3 regions of the Paenibacillus sp. FSL R7-0198 genome follow, and region 1 is predicted to be linked to each of the others. Evidence: riboswitches for the same ligand, from Rfam matches in the RefSeq annotation. Region 1 holds a riboswitch; each other region holds the start of a gene.
What was found. Region 1 has a riboswitch for S-adenosylmethionine ahead of metA (homoserine O-acetyltransferase MetA). Riboswitches for the same ligand answer to the same signal wherever they lie in the genome.

Region 1 (4,285 bases):
GTTCCTTCGACCAGTCAGTCACTGCAGCGATATCCGTAATACGCAGGGTTGGGTTGGATGGTGTTTCCATATAAACTGCCTTGGTGTTTGGCTTGAGCGCCGCTTTTACTTCATCTATATTGGTCATGTCCACAAAGGTCGTCTCGATCTGCATACGGCTTAATATGGAAGTAAGCAAACGATACGTTCCTCCATATACATCTTCCGTTACAATCATGTGATCTCCTGCGGAGAACATCATGAACACGCTGGAGATCGCCGCCATTCCCGATGAATAGGCGAATCCCCGTGCTCCGCCCTCCAGCAGTGTGATGTAATCTTCCAAAGCCTGGCGTGTCGGATTACCAGAACGACTGTAATCATGTTGAGGCGGATTGAAGATATCAAAATGATGGAAGGTTGAAGCTTGATAGATTGGTACACTGGAGGCTCCAGTTGTTTTGTCGATCTCATCACCAAAATGAAGCAATTTGGTATCAAATTTCAACTCGGAATTCGGCTTGTTGTTGGACTCACTCATGAGTGCACGCCTCCTTCAACTTCCTGTTGTGCAGCAGTAAGAGCATTGCCAAGATCTGCAATCAGATCATCCGCATGTTCAATGCCTACGGAGAACCGGAGCAGTCGATCATCCACACCTACAGCATCACGAATTTCAAGCGGAATATCCGCATGCGTTTGTACCGCTGGGTAGGTCATGAGGGATTCCACTCCACCGAGACTTTCGGCAAAAGCAATCAGTTTGATATGACGCAGCAATGGTTCAACATAACGTGCATCCTTCACTTTGAAAGAGAAGATACCTGTGTTACCCGTGGATTGTTTATTCTGCACCTCATACCCCGGATGATCCGACAGGCCTGGATGGTACACTTCACCCACCGCTGGATGCTCAAGCAAATATTTGGCAATGGTAAGCGCATTGTATTCATGACGCTCCATGCGAAGAGCCAGCGTTTTCATACCTTTCATCAACTGGTAGGAGTCACTTGGTGACAATACCGCTCCAATGGAATTATGCAGGAATGCCATCTCTGCAGATAATGCCTCACCCTTAGTTATAATTAGTCCGGCCAGCACATCATTGTGTCCGCCCAGATATTTGGTAGCGCTATGAATGATGATATCGGCACCGAGTTCAATCGGACGTTGGAAAAATGGAGTCAACAACGTGTTGTCAACAATGGTCAACAGGTTGTAACTTTTCGCCCAGGAAGCAACAGCTTCCACATCAGTGATCATCATCAGTGGATTGGTTGGTGTTTCAATGAATACAGCTTTGGTATTCGGCTGACGAACCTTCTCCAATGCTGCAAGGTCATTTGTGTCCACATAACTTGCAGTTACGCCGAAACGGGACAAGATGCGTTCAAGCAGACGATAGGTTCCACCATACAGATCCAGCGATACAATCAGATGATCCCCTTGACCAAACATGGCAAAGATCGTTTGCAGTGCGGCCATACCCGAGCTACAGGCGAACCCTGCATCACCGGACTCCAGCGCTGCAGCCGCTTCTTCCAACACTTTACGGGTTGGATTAGTTGTACGAATATAATCAAACCCCGTGCTTTGTCCAAGCTTCGGGTGGCGAAACGCAGTGGATTGATAGATCGGAAAGTTAATGGCGCCTGTTACCGGTTCATTGATGGACCCAATTTGTGCTAAGCGGCTTTCGATTTTCAACTTGTTGTTGTCTTCCATTGCTGCATCCTCCTGTAATCTCGATTAGATTTGCGGGCCAATATCGTAAGGTGTTTCTTGATACACATAGTAATTGAGCCAGTTAGAGAATAATAAGTTGGCATGAGCGCGCCAAGTAGCCGGTGGCACACGGGAAGGATCGTCATTCGGATAATAATGTCTAGGCAATGCGATATCCAACCCTTTGGCTGTATCCCGGTCATACTCCCACTTTAATGAGAACGGGTCATACTCGGCATGTCCTGTGGCAAAAATCTGTTTGCCGTCTTTGGTAGCAACCAGGAAGATCCCCGCTTCCTCGGATTCAGCCAAAATCTCTAAATTCTCATTCTTTTCAATATCTTCGCGTCTCACTTCCGTATGACGGGAATGTGGAACGTTGAATACTTCATCGAATCCACGCAACAACGGAACATGTGGTTTATTGATGGTATGCGGGAAAACGCCAAAACACTTTTTATCCAGTGCAACCTTAGGTACGTCAAAATGATGGTATAAACCTGCCTGGGAAGCCCAACATATGTGGAGGGTTGAAGTCACATTGGTTTTGGTCCATTCGAAGATTTCCTGGATTTCATTCCAATAGTTCACGTCTTCGAAATCCATCTGTTCCACCGGGGCACCCGTAATGATCATTCCATCGAAACGACGGTGCTCAATCTCATCAAAGGTTTTATAGAACAGATCCAAATACTCCTGAGACGTATTCTTCGACGTATGGGATTTGGGATGTACGAGAACAACATCCACCTGAATAGGCGTGTTTCCCACCAGACGAAGCAATTGTGTTTCGGTCGTTTCCTTTGTGGGCATCAGGTTTAATATAGCGATACGGAGTGGACGAATATCCTGCTGATATGCAGAAGTTTCATCCATGACGAAGATATTCTCTCCTTCAAGTACTTCTTTTGCTGGTAGAGTATCGGGTATTTTGATTGGCATGGTAAGTCTAACTCCTCCTTGTGCATAGATAGATGCAGCCACCTCTGGCTTGATGTCTTCACATCAATACAGTTATAGTCTGCCTTGAGCTTGTAAAAACATTGAATTGCTCTTTCATCCAACGTTACAAACAACCTCAAGTTCCCTTAGCGAAAATCACTGCTGAGAAGTCGGGGCATATGACAAAGACCTTCCTCGGATTTCGAGAAAGGTCATATGTAAATAGATATGCGCCTCTCTCATCTCTCAGTTACAACAGTGCCACTTGACACTTGGTCGCTGCAAGAATTAGCACCGTGCGGTATACCGCCGGTTGCCGGGTTTCATCGGGCCAGTCCCTCCACCTACTCTTGATAAGATTTCGCTGTATTAGATTGTAATTTAATATGGTTCACCGTCTACTTTATTACATTAATGCCCTCACGTCAAGTTGCAGTTCTCCGTCTGCTGTCCAGATCGGAACCGTTCATCATCCGTTGTCATACACTGCCTCAGGGCGCGAAATAGACACATTTTTGCGCTTGAAAGCACCTTGTACCAGCGGTATACTAAACAAGGTGTTATAAACCCTTATGTGAGAGGTGACATATTAAATGGATGGCGACCCGAGGCCTGACTGGCAGCCGAATTCCGACAAACTGCATAGAGAATTGACATCAGCATGCCGGCAGCGGGACGTGACTTCCGTTTGATTATATAGTGAACGCAGCCCTGATCTCCAGGCTCCGCTGCCGACCGGCTGATTTGTTCTTTTTGCGCCCATAATGATAATATCCGCCAAGTTGGCGGGTGCAGAAGGAGTAGATTAACGATGAAAATCCGGTTGGTAAACAACGGTGTATTTATTCCGGTGGACGACATTCAGCAGGCGCTGACTCCACCAGCGGAAGGATTTTACTGGATTGATGCAGACGTAGACGATTTGGCGGTACTTCAGCCGCTGTTCTTGATGCATGATCTGGCTGTGGAAGACTGTCTCAGTGACGAAGAACAACGTCCGAAGATTGAAATTTATGAGAACCATTATTTTATTGTAATTAATAGTATCCGTTTCGATGATGAAGAAATATTTCTACGTGCGGTGAACTTGTTCCTCGGCAGACATTTCATTATTAGTGTTACAAAGCAAAAGGTCAGCGAATTGCGTACACTGAAACCAATCCTGTGGGAACAGGAAATCAGTACACCGGATCGTCTGCTGTATTTGCTGGTTGACTTGATTGTTGATAATTATTTCACCGTAGGTGACCGAATTGAAGCACGGATCGAGAAGCTTGAGGAAGACATTCTGATGCACACCAAAAAGTCACATCTGAATGAAATCATCGGGCTGCGCAGTGAGATTCTGTGGCTGAAGAAAGTGCTCGGACCTCAGAAAGAGGTCATTAACACCCTGAACAAAAAAGATCTGCGTCTCATCGATGATCAACTGCAAAAGTATTTCAGTGACATCTATGAGAATGCTGTAAAAATATCTGAAACCTTTGAGACTTATCGCGACCTGATGGGCAACTTGCGAGAAGCCTACCAATCCAGTATTGCGAACCGGGCGAATGAGATCATGCGTGTATTTACCGCCATTACCACGGTCTTCATGCCGCTGACGGTCATTACCGGTATATACGGCATGAACTTTACG
Region 2 (4,285 bases), 3.2 Mb from region 1:
CCAGGGAATCATGGGGGCTTTTGCCGTTGTCTTCTCCCAATCTTCAGCAGTTATGGCACTGCATTTTGGTTTTGCACTGATTGCTTTTGCCAGTTCCCTAATGATGGCGCTGGGCATCAGGCAAGAAGCAAAAGATGGCGGATTGGAGCGCCTGAATAAATACCCTCGGGTTAGCAGAAAATTCAGGAATCTGGTCTGGTTTTCCACCATTTACACATATCTCGTGGTATACACGGGTGCATTTGTGAGTCACACGGATTCTGCCGGCGGATGTTCCGGATTCCCGCTCTGTAACGGGCAGATTATTCCTGAGCTTTCGGGTGGGGTAGCGGTTGCTTTTGCTCACCGTGCAGCTGCTGCGTCGCTCGTGATTGTTATTGCGATCCTGGGTCACTTCGCTTACCGTAATCATCCGGACAACAAGGAAATGCGTACTCTGGGTGTGGTATCCGTTGTTCTTATTCTGATGCAAGTAGTCATTGGTATTTTCATGATGGTGACAATGAACCGTCCGGAAGTATACATGTTCGTAGCTCTTGCTCATATGCTGGATATCGCCATATTGTTCGGGGTTTTAACCTATATGAGTTTCCTGGTGTACAAGCTGTATCGACCGGTTAATCGGTTCTAAGAGATATATCCATTCTTTATTCAAAGGTAATTGGGCTAAATATGAAAGTCCACCATCCAGTGATGTACATCATTGGACAGGTGGACTTTGTTTGATGTCAGGGGGATCAGGGCAACCTATGGCAAGCAGCAATTACACGGAATGGATGATGTGTTACGTTTACGGTGATGAAATCTTGTTGATTTGGAAAAGAGGAGGTTAGATATGCTGCGAACGTTGCTGGGGGAAAAACCGCGTATCAATGAAGGTAAATTAAAGGCAGCGATGGACGCAATGGCGCATACGCTTGAGCTATTTCAGCGCCAAATGCATGTGGACCGTGATCCCACGCATGACTATCGGAAACTGTATGTGTGGACTCAGGGACTCATCTCCTCACTGGATGAACTGGAGCAAAGCAGTTTCGCTGCTGCTCATTTTCGTAAAAAGGTCGTTGCAGGTTCAACGGATGATATGACGCCGACTGAAAAAGCCGAGTATGCACGGTATGTGTATTTCTACAAAGATGGCTTTATCCGTTGCTTTGCCATCCTGGATAAAGTGGGCACGGTATTAAATGAAATATTCCAGTTGAATACTTCAAATACCAAAGCACATTTTTCTTATTTTACTGTGTTAAGGCAGTTCGACTATGCGAGGGAACATCATGATCTTGCGTTGCAATTAATACAGATCAAGGACTCTTATCGTGAGCCGATGAGCAAGCTGCGCAAACGACGTAATATGGAAATTCACTACATGAACTCAGAAATGCACGATGACCTGTGGCAGTTACACCAGACCATGCAAGGTAAAGTGAAATTGGAGGATCTGAATCAGCATGTGCAGGAAATGCGTCAGGGCGTCGATATGGTCTGTGAAACGTTAACAGCCTCTTATAGTTATATCAACAAAATATGGAAAAGAAATAATTCCCTTTGACAAATCGGAATACTTGGAATATACTGAGTTTCAATCGAATGTTACATGGATATAACTGATATTTCGGAAGTTACGTTCACATTATAAAGCATAAACTACATGAACTTATAAAATCCTACAACAACATATTTCTTATCGAGAGCGGCGGAGGGACAGGCCCGATGAAGCCCGGCAACCGATTTGTAACGACATGATACATGTGTCATTCGTTATAGATGTTAGGTGCTAATTCCTACAAAATGGTGCAAGACACGATTTTGGCAGATGAGAAGGTATATTCTTTCACGTGAAGAGCCCTCTTTGTATCTGCAAAGGGCTCTTTTTTTGTACTTTAAGGGGAGTTTTCCTTTAGATCGGGTAAAGATACATGTAGGTGGTTGGAAAGGGGCAAGTGCGATTGATTGAATTAAAAGGTTTAACGAAAACGTACGGCAAAGGGAAAAAATCTACAACAGCGTTATCCGAGCTGAACTTGAGCATCCAAAAGGGTGAAATCTATGGTGTGATTGGCCATTCCGGAGCTGGTAAAAGCACATTGATTCGCTGCATTAATTTGCTGGAACGGCCTACGGAGGGTGAGGTATGGGTCGACGGAATCAACCTGACTGAACTGAGCAAAACCGAATTGCAGCAACAGAGACGCAAGATCGGGATGATTTTTCAACACTTTAATCTGTTATCTTCGGCAACGGTATATGACAATGTAGCTTTTCCACTAAAGCTTGTGAATACCCCCAAGGAAGCCATTGATCGCAAAGTGAAGGAAATGCTCGCACTGGTTGGTCTGGAGCACCATAGCAGCAAATATCCGGCTCAATTATCAGGTGGACAGAAACAACGTGTAGGGATTGCGAGAGCACTTGCAAGTGATCCAAATGTACTTCTCTGTGATGAGGCTACTTCGGCACTTGATCCGCAAACGACAAATTCAATCCTGAAGTTATTGCTCGATATTAATGAAAAATACAACCTTACGATTGTGCTGATTACACATGAGATGCATGTCATTCAGAACATCTGTGACAAGGTGGCTGTCATTCATCAAGGCGGCATTGTGGAACAGGGACCTGTAACAGAAGTGTTCCTGAAGCCCCAACATGCGATTACGCGAGACTTCATGATGCGTGACCATGAAGCTGGACTTGCTCTGGAAGAGACCGCTCTGGCAAATGCAGGCGTTGAATTGCAGGCAGGTGCTGCTTCCAAACTTGTGAAGATATCTTTTCTGGGTAACAAAACGTATGAAGCGATTTTGTCCAGGACGGTACGTAAGACAGGTGTGGATTTTGCCATCCTGCAAGGAACAATCTCTACGATCAAACAGGTTCCTTATGGACAGCTGACCGTTCGGTTCGAGGGTGATTCCATTGCGATTGATCGGACGATATCAGAATTAACCGCAGAGGGACTTGATGTGGAGGTGCTTCGTTAGATGGATTTTTCAACAGTTCGTTGGGAAGAGGTTGGCAAAGCCTCCATTGAGACACTGCAAATTTTGGGTGTATCAGGCTTGTTCACCGTAATCTTTGGTTTACCGCTCGGAGTTCTGCTGTTCATGACAGCCCGATCTGCTTCGATCAAATCACGGACGGTGTACATTATATTGTCCTTGATTGTTAATATTTTGCGCTCAGTCCCATTTATCATATTGATTGTTGCTCTTATTCCATTCACTCGTTCACTCGTCGGTACTGCTACAGGTGTGTTAGGTGTTATACCACCTTTAGTTATTTCAGCAGCTCCTTACTTTGCTCGATTGGTGGAGACGACGTTGCGAGAAGTTGATCGGGGTGTCATTGAAGCGGCACAGTCGATGGGTGCATCGACCGGACAGATTGTAAGACGGGTATTACTGCCTGAGGCGTTACCTGGTTTGGTTGCTGGGATAACCATTACCATCGTTACGCTTGTCTCTTATACGGCAATGGCGGGCATGGTTGGTGGTGGAGGACTAGGAACGCTGGCAATCAACTATGGGTATTATCGTTATCAAAATGAAATCATGATTATATCCGTAGTGTCGATGATTATTCTAGTGCAAATTCTCCAGATGGCTGGAGATCGCTTGGTTACATTTTTCACCAGGAAATAACACATAGATAACATGATGGTCATGCAATCACGCGGATGCCACATGAAAAAAATGATTAGAGAAGGGGTTTTACACATGAAAAAATGGTCATTTGCTCTACTTAGTCTTATGTTGATTGCGGTTCTCGCAGCTTGCGGAAACAACAAGGACGCCGATAGCGGCGCAGACAATTCAGCAGGCGCACCACGTACAGTTGAATTGAAAGTTGGAGCTTCACCTACACCACACGCAGAGATTCTGGAAAGCATCAAGCCTGAACTGGAAGCACAAGGAATTCGTTTGCAAGTCGTTACGTTTAATGACTATGTACAACCTAACCAGCAACTTGCTGACAAAAAATTGGATGCAAACTTTTTCCAGCATCAGCCTTATTTGGACACAGAGAATAAAGAACGTGGATTCAACCTCGTTTCTGTAACACCTGTTCATGTTGAACCTTTTGGCGGCTACTCCAAGAAGATTAAGTCTTTGGATGAATTGGCAGACGGCGCAAAAGTAGCGATTCCGAATGACCCATCCAATGGTGGACGTGCACTGTTGCTGCTCGCGAAGGAAGGTATTATTACGCTGAAAGACAACACAAATATTACATCTACGATTCAAGACATCACAGCCAATCCGAAGAACCTGGATATCATCGA
Region 3 (4,285 bases), 3.0 Mb from region 1:
TTAACTATCTCTACAATGGTATATCTGATCACTGTTGTAATGGTCGTAGGCAGTTTGTCCTTGGATGGAATTAAGACCAGAACATGGCCAACATTGGATCTGGTACGAAGTTTTGAGATACAGGGACTGATATTTGAACGTTTCGAATCGTTATTGCTGGTGATCTGGATTATGCAGATTTTCTCGACATTTGCCATTACCCATTACTGTGCTTCCGTAGGAATCCGGGACTTGTTTCGGGCAAAGAAGATACGCTGGATTATGTATGCCCTGCTTCCATTCATTTATCTGACGGCAATGATGCCTAAAACAGTGTTTGAAACTTTTGCACTGGGCGATATGCTAGGTAACGTATCTGTAGTTTTGTTCGCTATATTACCTCTGGTATTGTTGCTTATCAGCATAATTCGCAAAAAAGGAGGCAAACACGCATGATTTCATTCCGCCTGTGCTTAAGAGTAACTTGTGCTGTGTTCATCCTGTGTATAATATCAGGTTGCTGGAGCAGCCGCGAGATAGAAGATCTAAGCTTGTATGTAGGTCTCGGGATTGACGTTGGAAAAGAGACCGATTTCGAGAAGAAGATTTCAGCGCAGGGTGGGCATTATCCCAAACAAAACAATGTCACAGCAACCGTTCAGATTGCCCCTGGGAATTCTAGCAGTCAAAAAAGTCAGCAATCTGGTTCACCCTCTTCTGGCAAAGAGTCTTATTCCAATGAGCAGCTTACGGGAGATTCCATGCTGCAAATTTTTCGTCAGTTTGCTTTGCGGCGAGATCGTCCACTCATTGGACATCATCTGAAGGTTATTGTGATCTCCAAGGATATTGCCAAAAAGTATGGACTGATTCAATTGCTCGATTTTGTACTCCGGGATAACGATATTCGACCGAACTGTCTTGTACTGATTAGTCACCAGCGGGCGGTTGATGTGCTTACCTCAGATGATCCTTCCCGTATTCCTGCATTTTACCTTACAGGCATTACGAACAATGCATACATTTCCAACAAGATTCTGGAACCCGTTTCGCTGGCAAAACTGGATGCACAGATGCAGTCCGGGTCCAGTTTTCTGCTTCAAAATGTGCTGAATGCCAATGGAGAGGACAAGTTCTCCGGGGGCAGCATATTTGCTGCAAATACAACCAAATTTCTGGGGGAACTCAGCCAAACTGATTTGGAAGCTCTGTCCTGGCTTATGCCTAAAGAACAAGGTGGTGTCATAAAAACATATAGTAAGGAGGGTTTCACGGTACTCTATGAAATCAAGAAGAAGAAAATCAAAATCATTCCGAAGGTTAATGGCGATGATATCTCGTTCCATGTGAAGGCAGAGTCTGAAGGATGGCTAATGGAGGATTGGCGGGCACCGGAAGAAGAGGAAAAGGGTGCATATCTGAAAGAAATGGAAAACGATTTTGCTGAACTGGTCGAGCAACAGATCAAACAGTTACTATACAAGCTCCAACATACCTACAAAGTCGATGTTGCTGGTTTCCGCGATAGCATTCGTATTAAATATCCAAAAACGTGGAAGAAGGTTAAAGGGAACTGGGATGAAATCTTTGCTACTATACCCATTACGTATGAGGTAAAGACCTCCATCATCAATCCGGGGTCTTCTACGGAATAGCGAGGTGTGCCATTTATTATTTAAATGTTGACACATTCATGATCAATCGCTATATTTATAAAAAATCATTTTCTTATCCAGAGAGGTGGAGGGACTGGCCCTTAGAAACCTCAGCAACAGATCTGAAGGATACTGTGCTAATTCCAGCGGGTGAAAGCCTGATAGATAGGAGCGTTTGTTTTTATTTGTCAGTAACGGCGCACTCTTTAGGAAGAGTGGGTCTTTTTTGTTTTTTCTGGATGAAGAAGTAGGGGAGCAGCAGGTATGGAGAACAACAACGACAAAGGGCATTTTCAGCGAAAAATGCAGGCACGGCATGTGGTCATGCTCTCTCTCGGAGGAGTCATTGGAACAGGATTATTCCTCAGCTCAGGTTACACCATTCAGCAGGCGGGACCACTGGGAACCATTCTGTCCTATCTGATCGGAGCCATCGTTGTATATCTGGTGATGCTCTGTCTTGGTGAACTGTCTGTTCATATGCCAGAGACGGGAGCATTTCATAGTTATGCAGCCAAATATATCGGACCGGCAACAGGTTACACGGTGGCTTGGTTATACTGGTTAACCTGGACTGTTGCGCTTGGCTCCGAATTCACAGCCGCCGGATTGCTGATGCAGCGCTGGTTCCCATCGGTGAACGTATGGATATGGAGCGCGCTCTTTGCACTGATGATCTTTCTGTTTAATGCATTAACGGTGAAATTATTTGCGGAATCCGAGTTCTGGTTCTCATCTGTAAAAGTAGTTACTATTGTAATCTTCATTATTATCGGTGGCGCAGCCATGTTTGGTATCATTCCCATGGCGGATTCTGAACCGGCTCCATTTCTATCAAATATTACCGCATCCGGGTGGTTCCCTCATGGGGCTACAGCGATATTGATGACCATGCTTGCTGTAAACTTTGCCTTCTCAGGCACCGAGTTAATCGGCATTGCCGCCGGTGAGACGGAGAATCCGGAAAAGACGATACCAAAGGCTATTCATACAACGCTGTGGCGTTTGGTTATTTTCTTCATCGGAACGATTGTTATCTTGTCGGCCTTGCTGCCCATGTCGGATGCCAGTGTACTGGAAAGTCCGTTTGTAGCGGTAATGGAGCGGGTGGGAGTACCCTATGCAGCAGACATTATGAACTTTGTTATTCTGACGGCGATTCTCTCTGCTGCCAATTCAGGCCTATATGCATCTTCACGGATGCTCTGGTCTTTGGCTGACAAAAGAACGATCTCTCCGTGGTTTGCCAAATTGACCAAAAGCGGGGTACCGCTGAATGCACTTCTGATCAGTATGGTGGGTGGTGCACTAGCTTTGCTGTCCAGCATCATTGCACCAGGTACCGTGTATATTACTCTGGTCTCCATCTCAGGTCTGGCTGTCGTTGCGGTATGGATGAGCATCAGTGCCTCCCAATACATGTTCCGCAGACAATATATCCGGGAAGGACATGCGGTCAAAGATCTGGTCTACCGCACACCACTGTATCCGGTGGTACCAATTGTTTCATTTATATTATGCCTAGCTTCATGCATAGGTATTGCCTTTGACCCGACACAGCGAATTGCGCTGTATTGTGGGGTTCCGTTTATCGCAGTATGTTACGCTGCTTATTATCTGACAGAACGTGTGAATAAGAAAAGAGGACAAGTACATGACGCAAGCACAACAGACTAACCCCATAGAACAGATCCTGCGTGAACATCCGGTCATGATTCTGGATGGAGCGCTGGCAACGGAACTTGAACAGCATGGATGTGATCTCGATGATCCACTATGGTCTGCTCGTGTGTTGCTTGAGAATCCGGATGTTATCGTTCAGGTCCATGCAGATTATTTTCGAGCAGGAGCCGACTGTGCGATTACATCCAGTTATCAGGCGACGGTGGATGGTTTCCGCAAGAGAGGGATCGATGAACAGGCAGCACTGGACCTGATTCGCAAGACGGTGCAGCTGGCTGCACAGGCGAGAGATGACGTATGGGCAGAAGTGCAGAGTGGTTTAGTAGGGAGAGAAAGCTCGACAGGTCAGCTTGTAGAAGTTCCTTCGATACGTTCCGAGACCGTGGAGAGTGAGGAGCATATAACAGGTCGTACAGGGGATCGCGAAGAAGACAGTCTCCGTCCACGTCCAATTATTGCTGGGTCCGTTGGGCCGTACGGCGCCTATCTGGCGGATGGTTCAGAGTATGTGGGACATTACGGCGTGTCGGATGAGACACTTGCTGCATTTCACCGTCCACGTATGGCGGCGTTGCTTGAAGCAGGTGCAGATATTCTGGCGTTTGAGACGATTCCATCCTTGCAGGAAGCACAGGTGCTGGTTGATTTGCTGAAGGAGTTTCCTCATGCATATGCCTGGTTATCTTTTTCTTTAAAAGACGGGACAAGCATCAGCGAGGGCACACCCCTTGAGGTATGTGCACAGACATTTGGCTCCGAGCCGCAGATTGCGGCGATTGGCCTGAACTGTGCTCCGATGGAAGTCGTGACGGAAGCCGTAGGCATTCTCAGCCGTGCCAGCGACAAACCTGTTATTGTGTATCCGAACTCGGGAGAAGTATACGATGCAGCAACGAAGACGTGGAGTGGACAGGGTACATGTGGCAGTATGAGTGATGCTTCGGAGGCATGGGTTGCTGTGGGTGCAA

Region 2: it holds a riboswitch for S-adenosylmethionine, as region 1 does, so the genes downstream of both, MKY87_RS10360 (methionine ABC transporter ATP-binding protein) here and metA (homoserine O-acetyltransferase MetA) in region 1, are expected to answer to the same signal.
Region 3: it holds a riboswitch for S-adenosylmethionine, as region 1 does, so the genes downstream of both, mmuP (S-methylmethionine permease) here and metA (homoserine O-acetyltransferase MetA) in region 1, are expected to answer to the same signal.

What each region holds. Positions count from the first base shown of each region.
Region 1 covers NZ_JBBOCB010000001.1:5,648,045-5,652,329, reverse strand. Annotated here, with positions in the region: gene MKY87_RS24810 (trans-sulfuration enzyme family protein) at 1-520, opposite strand, end outside; gene MKY87_RS24805 (PLP-dependent transferase) at 517-1,704, opposite strand; gene metA (homoserine O-acetyltransferase MetA) at 1,729-2,646, opposite strand; SAM riboswitch class I at 2,883-3,006, opposite strand; gene corA (magnesium/cobalt transporter CorA) at 3,458-4,285, shown strand, end outside.
Region 2 covers NZ_JBBOCB010000001.1:2,414,886-2,419,170, reverse strand. Annotated here, with positions in the region: gene MKY87_RS10370 (COX15/CtaA family protein) at 1-631, shown strand, start outside; gene MKY87_RS10365 (Cthe_2314 family HEPN domain-containing protein) at 836-1,552, shown strand; SAM riboswitch class I at 1,682-1,823, shown strand; gene MKY87_RS10360 (methionine ABC transporter ATP-binding protein) at 1,950-2,984, shown strand; gene MKY87_RS10355 (methionine ABC transporter permease) at 2,985-3,644, shown strand; gene MKY87_RS10350 (MetQ/NlpA family ABC transporter substrate-binding protein) at 3,720-4,285, shown strand, end outside.
Region 3 covers NZ_JBBOCB010000001.1:2,688,672-2,692,956, reverse strand. Annotated here, with positions in the region: gene MKY87_RS11715 (GerAB/ArcD/ProY family transporter) at 1-435, shown strand, start outside; gene MKY87_RS11710 (Ger(x)C family spore germination protein) at 432-1,634, shown strand; SAM riboswitch class I at 1,705-1,806, shown strand; gene mmuP (S-methylmethionine permease) at 1,899-3,311, shown strand; gene mmuM (homocysteine S-methyltransferase) at 3,289-4,285, shown strand, end outside.